Regions from separate parts of the Kitasatospora sp. NPDC058115 genome, predicted to be linked through region 2. Evidence: riboswitches for the same ligand, from Rfam matches in the RefSeq annotation. Region 2 holds a riboswitch; the other holds the start of a gene.
The links. Region 2 has a riboswitch for cobalamin ahead of ACFVVL_RS31055 (ABC transporter substrate-binding protein). Riboswitches for the same ligand answer to the same signal wherever they lie in the genome.
Positions count from the first base shown of each region.

Region 1: linked by a shared signal. The riboswitch ahead of ACFVVL_RS21845 (cobalamin biosynthesis protein) and the one ahead of ACFVVL_RS31055 (ABC transporter substrate-binding protein) in region 2 are both predicted to bind cobalamin.

Region 1 is NZ_JBHVTL010000020.1:74,307-81,854, forward strand. Features, by position in the region: gene ACFVVL_RS21830 (CDP-alcohol phosphatidyltransferase family protein) at 1-324, shown strand, start outside; gene ACFVVL_RS21835 (hypothetical protein) at 418-1,950, opposite strand; gene ACFVVL_RS21840 (alpha/beta hydrolase family protein) at 2,112-3,227, opposite strand; cobalamin riboswitch at 3,440-3,619, shown strand; gene ACFVVL_RS21845 (cobalamin biosynthesis protein) at 3,653-4,639, shown strand; gene ACFVVL_RS21850 (cobyric acid synthase) at 4,636-6,153, shown strand; gene ACFVVL_RS21855 (putative cobaltochelatase) at 6,146-7,548, shown strand, end outside.
Region 2 is NZ_JBHVTL010000036.1:77,793-85,340, reverse strand. Features, by position in the region: gene ACFVVL_RS31080 (DUF2004 domain-containing protein) at 1-479, opposite strand, end outside; gene ACFVVL_RS31075 (hypothetical protein) at 621-1,241, shown strand; gene ACFVVL_RS31070 (maleylpyruvate isomerase N-terminal domain-containing protein) at 1,318-2,091, opposite strand; gene ACFVVL_RS31065 (hypothetical protein) at 2,986-3,345, shown strand; gene ACFVVL_RS31060 (hypothetical protein) at 3,693-3,995, opposite strand; cobalamin riboswitch at 4,075-4,280, shown strand; gene ACFVVL_RS31055 (ABC transporter substrate-binding protein) at 4,402-5,346, shown strand; gene ACFVVL_RS31050 (FecCD family ABC transporter permease) at 5,343-6,422, shown strand; gene ACFVVL_RS31045 (ABC transporter ATP-binding protein) at 6,419-7,237, shown strand; gene ACFVVL_RS31040 (ferredoxin) at 7,234-7,548, shown strand, end outside.

The sequences.
Region 1 (7,548 bases), on a different contig from region 2:
GTGATCGCCATCGTGCTGCTCGACCCGCCGTTCCTTCCCGGCCTGGTCGCCATCTTCGGCGCGGCGTACCTGATGGTCAGCCGGATCGAGTACCCGAAGCCGCAGGGGCTGCTGGCCACCGCGACGCTCTGCTGGATCGTCGTCTCGATCGGCTGCCTGGCGGCCTGGGCGACCGGTCTGCCGGGCGGCGACAACCTGCTGCACATCGGCGCGTTCGCGCAGATCGCGCTCGCCGCGATGGCGCCGCTGCTGGTCATCCGCCGCAAGGTGGGGCAGAAGGTCGGCGACGTCCGGGCGCGCCGCGCGGAGTCGCGGATCGGCTGACGGCCGCAGGACACGGCGGAAGGGCCCGGCTCCCCGAGGGGAGCCGGGCCCTTCCGCATGCCGGGTGCGCCGCGTACCGGGTGCGCCGCGCGGCTACGCGCCGCCGCGGTGGACGCTGAAGGCCGAGCGGCGGGCCGCCCGGGCCACGCCCGGGTCGGGGTGGACGCCGGAGACGGCGGTCAGCACCGAGGCCGCCCGCGGGTGCCCGGACTGCCGGGCCCGGGCGAACAGCCGCACCGGGTCGCCGGCCGAGGCGCCCTCGACGTGGCCGACGAGCAGTTCCGTCTCACCGTGGTCGAGCACCGCCGCGGCGGTGTCCACCCAGAGCCAGGCGGCGTCCTCCGCGCCCAGCACGTCGGCCGGGGAGACCCCCTCGTCCGAGCGCTCGGCCAGCCAGAGCAGCGCGTAGGGGCGCAGCACCGGCTCGTCGACGGCGGCCCGGACGGCCTGCTCGGCGGTCACGCCGGCCACCCGCAGCGCCTCGAAGGCCAGGCCGCGCACCAGTGCGTCCTCGCCCTGCGCGGTCTCCAGCAGCTCGGCCACCGCCCGGTCGGCCGGGCGGGCGGCCAGCCAGGCCCGGTACTCGGCGCGGGCCGGGCCGGGCGAGTAGTCGGCGCAGGCGCTCAGCAGCTCCAGCGCGCTCTGCTCGATGTGGCCGGCGGCGGTCTGCGCGACGGTGCAGATCTCCTCCAGCTTGGCCCGCACCGCCCAGTTCCCGAGCGGGGAGAGCTCGGCCGCGTTGTCCCGGCGGGTCAGCGCGCCGACGGCGGCCAGGCCGTCCAGCATCCAGTCCAGGACGGCGGCGACGTCGGCGGGCGAGGCCGGGGTGTCGATCTGCGGCTCGCGGCAGGTGCCGCGGACGGCGGAGACGGCGGAGGCCGCGTGCGGGACCGGCGAGAGGCCGAAGGCACCCTCGCCGCCGCCGACCCGGCGCTCGTCCAGGCCGCGCCGGAGCAGCTCCAGCAGCTCGATGTCGGCCACCGGGCCGTCCACCAGGTGGAGGAAGGAGAGCAGCTGCGGGGCCTGGTCGACGGCCTGCCCGGCGAGCACCGCGAAGACGCCGCGCAGGGCGGCGGGCGGCACCGGGGCGAGCAGCGTCCAGGCGTCGAACAGGGCCGACCAGCCGCGGACCACCGCCTCGTCGTCGTGTTCCCAGGCGTGCAGGCGCCAGCCGGGGCCGGCACCGCCGTCCCGGGCCTCGACCAGGCCGACCAGCAGGGCCTGGCCCCACGCTTTGGCGGCGGCGCCCACCGTCATGGCGAGGGCGCGGCCGGCGGCGCGGGCGTCGTCGGGGAGCAGCTCGCCGCGCTTGTCGACCTCGTCGAGTTCGCCGGCCCAGCGGGCGATCCGGACGGCGTCGACCAGCATGCGGCGGGCCAGCGGGGCGAGTTCGGCGGGGGCGGGGAAGCCCTCCGGCACGGGGACCCGGCCACGGCCGGGTGCGGGGGCGGGGCCTCGTCGGCGGGGTACGCCCGGGGCCCCCGGCCTGGCGCCGGCGGGGCGGTGGGCCGTTCCGGGGAGACGGGTCACCGTCGCACCGGTACCGATCGTCGGCGGGAGCGGGGCATCACGGTCGCGCGGATTCCGAGACGTCACGTCGAGCAGTCTTCCCCTTGTACCGGCCATCTGTCACATCCGGTTGTCCGCGCGGGGCGGGCGGGGGGCGCGGGGGCTCGACAAGATCGGGCAACAGAGGCCAAACCGACTGGCCTGATCTTTGTGGCGGGTCCATGCCACGAAGAACGGGTGCGCCGCGGAATTCCGCGCGAGGGGGGGATCGGAACGGCTCAGCAGAACGGAGTGAGCCAGCGGCGCAGGGTCTCGGCGTAGCGGTCGGGGGCGGTGTTCCAGAGCGCGGCGTGATCACCCCCGGGAAAGGCCTGGAGGTTGACCACGTCCGGTCGGCGGCGGGCGAGGCGCTCGGCCGCCGCGAACGGGGCCACCGGGTCGTCCGGGCCGTGCAGCACCAGGGTCGGCACCCGCAGGTCGGTCCCCTCGGCGATGCGGGCGAAGTCGGCCAGATCCACGCCGGTGCGGCCCTGCGCCGCGAGCGCGCCCAGTTCGGCGGCCGCGCCCCGGAAGCCGGAGCGGGCGGCGTCCCGGCGGGCGGTGGCCGGCCAGTCCAGCACCGGCGAGTCCAGGACCAGGCTGCTGATCGAGGGGGCGAGGTCCGAGCGGGCGGCGGTCTGCAGGGCCATCGTGGCGCCGAGCGACCAGCCGTGGAGCACCACCCGGCCCGCGCCGGCGTCCAGGGCGGTGCGCACCGCCGCCTCGACGTCCCGCCACTCGGTCTCGCCGAAGTGGCCGAGGCCGTCCGGGGAGGCCGGGGCGCCGGCGTCACCGCGGTAGGTGACGACCAGGGCGGGCAGGCCGAGGCGCTGCAGCTCGGGGAGGACGGGCAGGGCCTGGGTCCGGTCGGCGTCCGGGCCGTGCACCAGGACCACCCAGGTGCCGCGCTTGCCGTCCAGCCGCCACGCGGGCATCGCGCCGAGTTCGCCCTCGACGGCGGTCTCGGCGAACGGCAGCCCGAGCGCCCGGCCCGGGTCGCCGAGGTGGACCCGGGGGGTGAAGCGGACCTCGGTGCCGGGGGCGAGGGTGCCCCGGTCCGCGCGCACCAGCCGGCGGGTGACCCCCTTCTCGTCACTGTGCAGGACCTCCTCGACGACCGCGTGACCGTCCTCGCCCCACTCGACGGCCCAGCGGCCGGGGCGCTCGCTCACCGGCGTGCGGGTGAAGGTGACCCGCCCCGCGCCGAGGGCCTGGACGAGCACCGGGCCGGTCCGGACGCGGGCGGCCCCGGCCGGGCGGACCATCCGCTCGGACGCCCGGCGGCCGATCACCAGGACGGCGGCCCCGGTGCCGACGGCGGCGGCCGCCACGGTGGCCGCGATTCCCCAACGCATACTCGCTCCCCGGTGCTCGGTGTCTGGCTCGGTCTCCGGTCTCGCTGTCCCGACCCACCCTCAGTCCACTCGCGCGGGCGGGGGGAGGCCAGCAGGACACGGCCGTACGGGTAGTTCCGGGAGGAAAATCACATGGCTGCGGCGGGGCGGCCCGGCGTGTGACCAACACCCCCGACGACCTCGGTTGACTCCCGGTTCGGGCCCGTGATGGGATCCTTCAGCCAATACGGAGGCATGCAGAGGAAGCCGGTGCGAGTCCGGCGCGGTCCCGCCACTGTCACCGGGGAGCACGACCGGAACACGCCACGGCGGGCCGTCAGAAGCCGCTGGAAGGCCCGGGAGGTGCGTTCGACCCGGAAGCCAGGAGACTCTCGCCGCCGGTTCGTCGATCCAGGGCGCGGACCCTGAGTGAGGACACGCACGCGATGCTGCGCCCTGCCGTGCGCCCGTTGACCCGGGCCGCCGCCTTCGGCGCCGGCGCGGTGGCCGGGTACCTGGCCGACGCCCGGTTCGCCGACCCGCGCCGCGGCCACCCGGTGGCCGGCTTCGGCACCGCCGCCGCCCGGCTGGAACGCCTGCTCTGGCGCGACCACCGCGGCGTCGGCACCGCCTTCACCGCCCTGGCCGTGGGCACCGTCGCGGCCGGCGCCCTCGCCGCCGACCGGCTGCTGGCCCGCCGCCCGCCCGCCCGGGCCGCCCTCGCCGCCGCCGCGACCTGGACGGTGCTCGGCGGCACCTCGCTGACCCGGGAGGCCCGCACCATCGGCCGTTCGCTGGCGGCCGGCCACCTGACGGCGGCCCGGGAGCGGCTGCCGCACCTGTGCGGACGCGACCCGAGCGCGCTGGACGAGCAGCAGCTGGCCCGCGCGGTCGTCGAGTCGGTGGCCGAGAACACCGCCGACGCCGTGGTCAACGCCCTGGTCTGGGGCGGCCTCGCGGGCACCCCGGGCCTGCTGGCGTTCCGCGCGGTGAACACCCTGGACGCGATGGTCGGTCACCGCTCGCCCCGCTACGCCCGGTTCGGCTGGGCCTCGGCGCGGCTGGACGACGTGGCGGGCTGGCCCGGCGCGCGGCTGACCGCGCTGCTGACGGTGGCCGCCGCCCCCGAACCGCGCACCGCCTGGCGGGTCTGGCGGCGCGACGGCTCGGCGCACCCCAGCCCGAACGCCGGTCAGGCCGAGTCGGCGTTCGCCGGCGCGGTGGGCGTGCGCCTCGGCGGGACGCTGCACTACGGCGAGCGGGTGGAGCACCGCCCCGTGCTGGGCGGGGAGCTGCGGCCGGTCGGGGTGGACGACATCGAACGGGCCTGTGTGCTCTCCCGGCGGGTGAGCGCGCTGGCCCTGGGTACGACGGTCGCCGGGCACCTGCTGCTCCGGGCGGCCCTGGGCGGGATGCGGAGGAGTGGGGCATGAGCAAGGCGCTGCTGGTCGCCGGGACGACCTCGGACGCCGGCAAGAGCGTGGTCACCGCGGGCATCTGCCGCTGGCTGGCCCGGCAGGGTGTCGCGGTCGCGCCGTTCAAGGCGCAGAACATGTCGCTGAACTCCTTCGTCACCGCCGACGGCGCCGAGATCGGCCGCGCGCAGGCGATGCAGGCGCAGGCGGCCCGGGTGGAGCCGGAGGCGGCGATGAACCCGGTGCTGCTCAAGCCCGGGGCCGACGGCCGCAGCCAGGTGGTGCTGCTGGGCCGGCCGGTCGCCGAGGTCGGCGCGCTGGACTACCGCGAGCGCAAGCCGGTGCTGCTGGAACGCGCCCTGGAGTGCCTGGCGGACCTGCGCCGGCGCTTCGACGTGGTGGTCTGCGAGGGCGCGGGATCGCCCGCCGAGATCAACCTGCGCGACCGCGACATCGCCAACATGGGCCTGGCCACCGCCGCCGGCCTGCCGGTCGTGGTGGTCGGCGACATCGACCGCGGCGGGGTGTTCGCGGCGATGTACGGGACGCTGGCGCTGCTGTCGGCCGAGGACCAGCGGCATGTGGCGGGCTGGTTCGTCAACAAGTTCCGCGGCGACGCGCGGCTGCTCGCGCCGGGCCTGGAGATGCTGCGCGAGCTGACCGGCCGTCCGGTGCTCGGCACCCTGCCGATGCTGGCGGACCTGTGGCTGGACGCCGAGGACTCGCTCGACCTGTCCACCGTCGTCGACCGGACGGCCGCGCGCGGCCCGCTCGGCGCGGACGTGCTGCGGGTGGCCGTGCTGCGCTTCCCCCGGCTGTCCAACTTCACCGACCTGGACGCGCTCGCCCAGGAGCCCGGCGTGCTGGTCCGCTGGGCCACCCGCCCGGAGGAACTGGCCGACGCCGACCTCGTCGTGCTGCCCGGTACCCGGGCCACCGTCGCGGACCTCGCCTGGCTGCGCGAACGCGGCCTGGAGCCGGTGCTGAGGGCCCGGGCGGCGGCCGGGCAGCCGCTGCTCGGCGTCTGCGGCGGCTACCAGATGCTGGCGCACTCGATCGTGGACGAGGTCGAGTCGGGGGCGGGCGCGGTGGACGGCCTCGGGCTGCTGCCGACCCGGGTGCGGTTCGGCGCGGAGAAGGTGCTCGCCCGGCCGGTCGGCGAGGCGTACGGGGAGCGGGTCGAGGGCTACGAGATCCACCACGGCATCGTCACGGTCGAGGGCGGCGAGCCCTTCCTCGACGGGTGCCGGGCGGGCCAGGTGTGGGGAACCACCTGGCACGGGGCGCTGGAGAACGACGGCTTCCGCCGCGCGCTGCTGCGCGAGGTCGCGGCGGCCGCCGGCCGGGCGTTCGTGCCGGCGCCGGACACCTCCTTCGCGGCCGCGCGGGAGGCCCGGCTGGACCGGCTGGGCGAGCTGATCGAGGAGCACGCGGACACCGACGCGTTGTGGAAGCTGATCGAGGGCGGGGTGCCGGCGGCCGGATCGCTGCCGTTCCTTGCGCCCGGGGCCCCTGGGAGCATGCATGAGTGACGTCCGATACCCGTTCACCGCGATCGTCGGCATGGCCGACCTGCGGCTCGGCCTGCTGCTGAACGCCGTCTCCCCCGCCGTCGGCGGGGTGCTGGTGCGCGGCGAGAAGGGCACCGCCAAGTCGACCATGGTGCGCGCGCTGGCCGGGCTGCTGCCGTCCATCACGACCGTCGACGACTGCCGCTTCGCCTGCGACCCGGCGGCGCCGGACCCGCAGTGCCCGGACGGCGCGCACACCGGCACCCCGGCCTCCTCCGAGCGTCCGGCCCGGCTGGTCGAGCTGCCGGTCGGCGTCTCCGAGGACCGCATCGTCGGCTCGCTGGACCTGGAGCGGGCGCTCGCCGAGGGCGTCAAGGCCTACGAGCCGGGCCTGCTCGCCCGGGCGCACCGCGGCGTGCTCTACATCGACGAGGTGAACCTGCTCCAGGACCACGTGGTGGACCTGCTGCTGGACGCCGCCGCGATGGGCCGCTCCTACGTGGAGCGCGAGGGCGTCTCGGTGCGGCACGCGGCGCGCTTCCTGCTGGTCGGCACGATGAACCCGGAGGAGGGCGAGCTGCGGCCGCAGCTGCTCGACCGGTTCGGCCTGACGGTGGAGATCGCCGCGACCCGGGAGCCGGCCGAGCGCGCCGAGGTGGTGCGCCGCCGGCTGGCCCACGACGCCGACCCGGCCGCGTTCGCCGCCCGCTTCACCGAGGACGAGCGCGCGCTGGCGGACCGGATCACCGCCGCGCGCGAGCTGCTGCCCGAGGTGGAGCTGACCGACGCGGCGCTGCGCCGGATCACCGCCGTCTGCGCGGCGTTCGAGGTGGACGGGCTGCGCGCGGACATCGTGATGGCGCGCACCGCCGTCGCGCTGGCCGCCTGGGCGGGGCGCACCGAGGTCCTGACGGAGGACGTCCGCACGGCCGCCCGGCTGGCGCTGCCGCACCGCCGGCGGCGCAACCCGTTCGACGCGCCCGGGCTGGACGAGGAGCAGCTCGACCGGGTGCTGGAGGAGCAGGCCGAGCAGGAGCAGGAGCAGGAGCCCCGACCCGCGCCGGAGGACGCCGAGGGCCCCGGGGACGACCCGGGCCCGGAGGGCGGTCCGGAGGGCGGTCCGGACGGCGACGGCCCGCAGGACGGCGGCCCCGACGGCGGCGGTGGCGGCGGCGCGCCGGAGCCCTCCGGCCCCGACGGCCCGCCGCTGGAGTCGGCCGGCCCGGCCGACGGGCAGGACGGCGCCGCCCCGCAGCCCGTCCCGGCGCAGCACCCCTCCCCCGCCCGGGAGTCGGCGCCGGTCGCGGCCGGCGACCCGTACCGCACCCGGCTGTTCGCGGTGGACGGCACCGGGCGCGGCGCCGAGGGCCGCCGCTCCCCCGCCGAGACCGACGGCGGCCACACCGTCCGGGCCCG
Region 2 (7,548 bases):
GCCCCGTGCCGGGTCGCTCCGACGGCGAGTATCTGGTCGCTGAGATCGGGTTCGAACACGTAGTCCAGGACGACCGGCGGCCGGTCGGACACCCCGCCCAGCCACAGCCCGACGCCGTTCAGACGCATGGCCGCGACGAAGGCCGCCGTCCCGACCTCGTCGCCCGCCGCCTCCCGGACGAGACGGCCGGCCGCCCCGCTGCCCTCCAGCTCCTCCAGGTGGAAGTCGACGAAGGAGCGGTCCCCGTCCAGGTACGTTCGCAGAGCCGCACGCGCGGCCGCGTCGAGCGCCGGCAGGCCGGTGAGGCACGCGGCGAGATCGTCCAGCTCCCCGGCGTCCGGCGCACTGGACGGCCCGGCCCACAGCAGGACCTCGACCTCGTCGTCCCCCACCTGCGAGGTGCCCCGCCAGATGATGTCGGTGTCGCGGAGCGCACCGGTGTCCACGTGCCCGAAGTGGGCGTGCTCAAGGGCCTTCATGCGAGACGTTCCGCCTTCCTGTGGTGCCGGCCCGTCGCGCGAACAGGCGGCGCCCGGATCGGCGTCCACCGCGGCCGGAGTGATTCAGGGGGCATCCTAGGCACCGGCCGGTCCCGCGCGGTCGCCGGGCATAATGGCCCGATGCTGGAACTGCTGCCGGGGACCGGCGTCACCCTGCCGGACGGGGCCGGGACGCTCGGGTTCGGGACGACGCCCCAGGAGGCCTCCGCGATGCTCGCGGCGACGCCCGGGAGCCACCGGGCGCGGCAGTGCGCGGCGCCGGCCCGCGCCGACTTCGCATCGCTGCGGGACGCCCACGACGCGTGGCTCGCCGGAATCCTCTTCGACCCGGCCTGGAACACGGTCGGGGTCTTCGGTGATCTCGCGCTGACCGTCGCCGGCGGCGGTCCGGGCCGCGCCGACGGCCTCGCCCAGGTGATCGTCGAGGCCGGCGCGCGCCCGGGCCCGAGGGGGGAGCACCCCGTGGTCTGGGACGGCGTGGACCTGTTCGGGCACCCCGCCGCGGACGTCGTCTCCGTCCTGCCGGGATCGGCCCGCCCCTCCTCCCCGACCGCCGACGACGTGACGGTGCCGGAGCTCGGGCTCCGGCTCCACCGGTCCTCCCCCTCCGCGACCCGGTGGTCGCGGCTGGCCCTGCTGGCCACGCCCACCGGGTGGGAACGGTGCTGCCCGGGGACGTTCGCGTGCGCGGAGGGCGGCAACGGCCTCGCGCCCCTCTTCGGCGAGTGGCTGTCCCCGTGACGGCCCCGCACCGGGCGCCGTCGGCCCGGTGGCGCCCGCAGGAGCGCGGGCACCACCGGCCGACGCGTCCCGCGCGCTACGCGTTCGGGTCCCACTCCGCGAGCTGCTCCATCGGCTCGGTGTCGCCGGTGTTGTCCAGGCGGTCGAGCGGGATGCGGTCGTAGAAGTACAGGACCAGGTCGCTCGCTGCGCCTCGCATCACCAGGTCACCCGGCGCCGCGTCGGCGGCGAGGTCGTCGCAGCGCACGCCGTCGGCGTCGAGGGTCAGACGCCAGGAGCCGCCCTCGGTCGCGTGCAGGTCGATGGTCGCCGGCTTGAACGGCCACGGGACGGTCGTCGCCGAGACGGTCGTCAGGAACTCGTCGACGCCCTCGACCGCGACGTCCGTCGGCAACGGCTGTGCGGCGCCCAGGGTGAGCCGGACGTCGTAGGTGTGGACGGCGATCTCCTGGATCTGGTGCCGGGCCAGGGCTCCGCTGGTCTCCGGGGCCTGCGAGCGGCCCCACCACGTCCAGCAGCCGCGGTCCGGGCCGGCCTCGCGCAGCGCGGCGAGCATGAGCTCGGTCGACTCGGCGAGCCAGGCGTCCAGGGCCTCCCGGTCGCGGGGCGCGGTCGGGGCGCCCTTCGGGTCCGTCCTCGCCGGGGGCTCGGCACCCGGGCCCGCCGCGACGACGGCGGCCTGACGGCGGCGGCCGTCGCCGAGGTGCTGCGCCAGTTCGCGCAGCGTCCACTCCGGGCATCCGGGGACCTGGACGTCGAGGTCGGGGGCGGACGCGATCGCGGCGCGGAACGCGGCCGAGCGGTCCTCGATCAGCCGCAGGACCTCGGGGAACTCCAAGATTTTTTGCACGACGGTTGTGTATCACGGGGCTCCGGCCGCCGGACAGCGAATTTGTCGGAGCCCGGTCAGAGGCCGCGGCTGCCCGGCCGGGCGGCGCGGTGCCTGCCGTGCCGTGCCGTGCCGACGGGCGGTGGCCCTGGTCGGCGGATGGGTGTGCCCCATCCGGTGGCGGGCCGAGGGTCGGCATGCCGAGGTCGGCCGACGCCTGACCGGTCCGGCGGGATGCGGCTCGGCGCCGTTTGCACAGCACCAGGACGCACCGGTCGAGTGCGTGGAAATCCGGTGGGCGGGAAAGGCCGTCCGGCAGGAAAACCGATCACATCCCCATGCCGATGACCGCCCGGCGTAGTCCCCGCGAGCTCCTCCCGCATCTCAGGAGAACCGGGAACGGGTGACCGCCGATGACGGAGGTCGCCGCAGATCGACCCACCGTCAGCGAGTCAATGGCGGTCCGCCGGCGAGCCGCTGGTACGACGTCCCCGGACCCATCGGACACCGTGTCAGCTTCTCGGGTTCGGTCGGATCCCCAAAGGGATCTCCTTGCTCGCGCGGCCTTCTCAGGCGTGTTCACATGGGTATTGTGCCCCGGCCACCGCCATGTGCGGTGTACGAACGGGATCGGAATTCGAGGAACTCACGGAGGATGGATTGCGACGGAAACACCTGACCCTGCTGCGGAACGTCGCCCTGTCGGTGCTGGCCGCCACACTGCTGACCGGATTCGTGACACCCCAGGCGGAGGCCGGTGACGAGACCGACCACCGGGGAGGGGGCGGCTGCCCGCACAGCTGCTCGTCCGGGAAGCCGGGCCCTCCGGGACCTCCCGGACCTCAGGGCCCGGCAGGACCGCAGGGACCGGCCGGACCGGCAGGACCCGCCGGACCACAGGGCCCTGCCGGACCTGTGGGACCTGCCGGCCCGGTCGGACCTGCCGGAGCCGTCGGACCGGCCGGACCGGTCGGCCCCGCCGGTCCGGTCGGCCCCGTCGGACCTGCCGGACCTGCGGGGCCGACCCTGCCGACCCAGATCATCCAGACGACCCACACCCTGACCTCCGGACTCAACACGGGAACCACGGCCTGTCCGGCAGGTACCGTCATCACGGGCGGTGGGCTGCGGACGCCCCTCGGCGGCAACAACCTCACGGCCCAGCTGTACGAGTCCTACCCGTCCGCCGCGAACATGTGGACGGTGTCCTTCAACAACTCGGCAGGCACCAGCGGCTCCTACATGGTCTACGCCGTCTGTCTGCCGGTGACGTGACCCGGGCGGAACCTCTTCTGACGCCAAGTCGCCTTCGGCCCGCCGGCGCACCGTTCGGGTGAGCTCGGCGGGCCTCGGCGATCCGCATCCGGCGGTGAACGGGCCAGGGGCGGACCCCTGCCGCTCAACGGCACCTCACGGAGCCGTCCGCCTGCTCCCACCGCCGGCGGTCGCGACCGTCCCGCCCCCGACGGACACCGCGCCGCGCTGCCACGACAACGACCCGGCCGACGATCTCGCCCGGCGGGTGCGGCCCGCACCGCGGCCCGCGACGTCACCACCCTCCCCTGGCCCCCGGCACCGGCCACCGCCGAGGGCGCGCACGTCGTGGCCGCGCGCTGCGTCCGTCATGGGCTTCCGCCGTCCGCTGCGTCGAGTGCCGCGGCGCGGGCGAGGAGTTCGTCACGGCCGACGGCGTCGCCGGCCGCCGAGGCGACGACCGTCCGGGCCCGGCCGCGCTCGACGATCCGGCGCATGGTCCGCCCGGGATCCGCGAGGGCCGTCGTCGAGGCGAGGACGAGGTCCGCCGCCTGGGCGAGCGGCTCGTGGTGGGTGTTGACGCCGTCCCGGTTGTGCAGGTCGGTGGAGAGCGTCAGGCCGGCCTCGCGCAGCAGCGGCAGCGCGAAGGCGCGCGGAGGGGTGCTCGGCACGTGGGCGTGGGGGCGCTGCGCGGCCGGCGCCAGGACGGTGTCCTCGGGCAGCCGGTCGGCACCGACCTGACCACGCCTGATACCTTGCCATCGCCGTGGTGTTCGGGAAACCGGTTCGAGTCCGGTGCGGCCCTCGCCACTGTTGCCGCGGAGTACCGCGGCCCTCGCTGACCGGCTTCGCCAGCGGTCAGGGCCACTGGGACGGCTCGAAGAGCCCCCCGGGAAGGTCGGCTGCGGTGCGTCGATGCGGAAGCCAGGAGACCGGCCACGGCGCGACATGTTCCACGAGGGTTTTGGAGAACACGTGCCCCGCGCTTTGCCGTACCCGTTTGTGTCCATACGTTCCGCACGCCCCGCAGGTCGGGTACGTGCCGGCCGGGCGGTCGCGGCCGTCCTTTTCACCGGCGTGCTCGGTGCCTGCGCGGGCGCCCCCGCGCCCGTCGCGTCCACGGCGACGGGCGGAAGTGCCGAGCCGGTCAGCCTGGTCAACTGCGGGACCACCGTGACGGTCGGCGCGCCGCCCGAGCGGCTGGTGACGCTCAACCAGGGGGCCACCGAGGTCGCCCTGGCCCTCGGCCTGGAGTCCCGGATGGCCGGTACCGCCTATCTCGACAACGCCGTCCCGGAGAAGTGGAAGGCGGCCTACGACTCCGTTCCGGTGCTCTCCGAGGACTACCCGACGAAGGAGAAGCTCCTCGCGGCCCGTCCCGACTTCCTCTACGCCTCCTACTCCAGCGCGTTCACCGAGAAGGTCGCGGGCAGCCGGGAGGAGCTGCGCGGCCAGGGCATGCCGTCGTACCTGTCCCCGTTCGGCTGCACGGACAAGAGCCAGGTGCCGCCGACGACCTGGCAGGCGATGTGGGGCGAACTGAACGACGTCGCCAGGGTGTTCGGCGTCCCGGAGCGGGCCGCCGCCATCCAGCGGGAGCAGGAGAAGCAGCTGGCCGGGTTCAGGGCGACGGCCGCGGGCAAGGACCTGAAGGTCCTGTGGTTCGACTCGGACACCAAGGCGCCGTACGTCGGCGCCGGCCACGGCGGGCCGCAGCTGGTGCTCGACGCCGTGGGCGCCCGCAACGTCTTCGCGGACCTGCCCGGCGCCTGGCAGAGCGTGAGCTGGGAGAAGGTCGTCGCCGCGGATCCGGACGCCATCGTGCTCGCGGACGCCGACTGGGACACCGCCCGGTCCAAGATCGACTACCTGGAGAACGACCCGGTGCTGAGCAGGCTCACCGCCGTGCAGCGCAAGGCCTTCGTGGTGGTGCCGTTCTCGGAGTCGACGCCCGGCGTGCTGCTCGCCGACGGCGCCGCCCGGGTGTCGGCCGGGCTGGGCCTGCTGCGCCCGGGTTCATGACCGCCGCACCCCGCCCCGCCGTGCGGCCCGCCGGTCCGGGCCGCACGGTGGCGGCCCTGGCCGTCGCCGCCGCCCTGCTCCTGGCCACCATGCTCCTCGGTCTGGCCGTCGGCTCGCAGCACGAGCCGGTCCGGACGGTGTTCGAGGTCGTGGTGCGCCGTCTCGGACTGGGCGACCCGCACGTGACGCTGCTGGACGACCAGATCGTCTGGCAGTTGCGGCTGCCCCGGGTGCTGGGAGCGGCCGCGACCGGCGCCGGCCTCGCGGTCTGCGGCGCCGTGCTGCAGACCCTGACCGGCAACGACCTGGCCGACCCCTTCCTGCTCGGGATCTCGGACGGGGCCGCCGCCGGCGCGGTCACCGTGATCGTCCTCGGCGTCGGCGTGTCCGGCGCCGTGGGCACCGGCGCGGTGGCGATCGCCGCGTTCGCCGGTGCCCTGCTCGCGGCCGTCGTCGTGCTGGCCCTGGCCGCCGCGCGCACCCGGACGCTGCCGACCACCCGGACCGTGCTCGCCGGCATCGCCGTGGGCCAGATGTGCGGGGCCTACACCTCGTTCGTCGTGCTGGTCCTCGGGGACCGCAACGCGGCGCGCGGCGTCATGGAGTGGACGCTGGGCTCGGTCGCCGGCGTGCGATGGCCCACCGCCGTCCTCCTGACCGCGGTCGCGCTGATCGGCATCACGGTCCTGGCCTCCTCGGCCCGCGACCTGGACGCCTTCGCGTTCGGCGAGACCGCCGCCCGCTCCCTCGGCGTCCACGTCGAGCGCACCCGCTGGGTCCTCGTCGCCACCGCAGCGCTGGTGACCGCGTGCCTGGTCGCCCAGACCGGCGTGATCGGGTTCCTCGGCCTGGTCGTCCCGCACGTGGTCCGCCTCGTCTGCGGACCGCGCCACGCTGTCCTGCTGCCCGTGTCGGCGCTGGTGGGCGCATCCCTCCTGGTCGGCAGCGACATCGTGGCGCGCTCGGTCCTCCCCGACCGGGAGCTCCCCGTCGGCATCATCACGGCCGGGCTCGGAGCACCCTTCTTCGCCTGGCTCCTGTGGCGCCAGGGCCGGGCCGACGGGAGCGGACAGTGACGGCGACACCCCCCGTCGAGCTCCGTGCCGAGGGCCTTCTGGTGCGCATCGGCGGAGCCACCCTGCTGGACGCGGTCTCGCTCGCGTTCGCCCCCGGCCGGGTCACCGGCCTGCTCGGGCCCAACGGCGCGGGGAAGACCACCCTGCTGCGCACGGTCGCCGGACTGACCCGGCCGAGCGGCGGGCGGGTCCTCCTGGACGGCGAGGACCTCCACGCGCTCACCGCCCGCCGACGGGCGCGCCAGGTGGCCTTCATGGAGCAGCAGGCGGACACCCGGCTGTCGCTGCCGGTCCGCCAGGTCATCGACCTCGGCCGCACCCCGCACCGCAGCCGCTGGCCCGTCCCGGCGAACACCGCCGCCGACGCCCACGTGCGGTCCGTGATCGCCGGCGCCGTCGCCGCGGCCGACGTCGGCCACCTGCTCGACCGGTCCTGGCCGACGCTGTCGGGCGGCGAGCGCCAACGGGTCCAGCTCGCGCGGGCGCTGGTGCAGGAGCCCGGCGTGCTCCTGCTCGACGAGCCCACCAACCACCTCGACCTGCGCCACCAACTCGGCTTCCTCGACACCGTCCGCGGCCTCGGCATCACCACGGTGGCCGCCCTGCACGACCTCGAACTCGCCGCCGCCTACTGCGACGACATCGCCGTCCTGCTCGACGGCCGGCTGGTCGCCCACGGGCCCGGCTCCGAGGTGCTCACCTCGCCCATGATCGCGCACGTCTACGGCGTCGACGCCACCGTGGAACGCCACCCCCGGCACAACCGACCGCACATCCGGTGGAACGGACTGCTCCCCGAAAGGACGACGCCATGACCTCCCCGCTCCCGGAATCCCGTGCCCGCCGCAGCGCCGTGCTGCTGGTCGGCATGTCGGCCGCGGAGGCCGTCCGCCGTGACGAACTCCTCCGGGCAGCGGCCTCGCACCGGGCCTCGATCGCGTTCCTGCAGCAGGCGGACCCGTCGCTGTCGGCCGAGCTGACCAGGCTGGCCGACGCGGGCACCGGGACCGTGGTCGTGATCGGCGTCCGCCTCACGGCCTCCGGCCCGGCCCACTCCTGGCTGCGGCGGATCGCCGCGTACTGGTGGCGCGAGCGCGCCGGCCACCGGCCCGAACTCCTCGTCGCG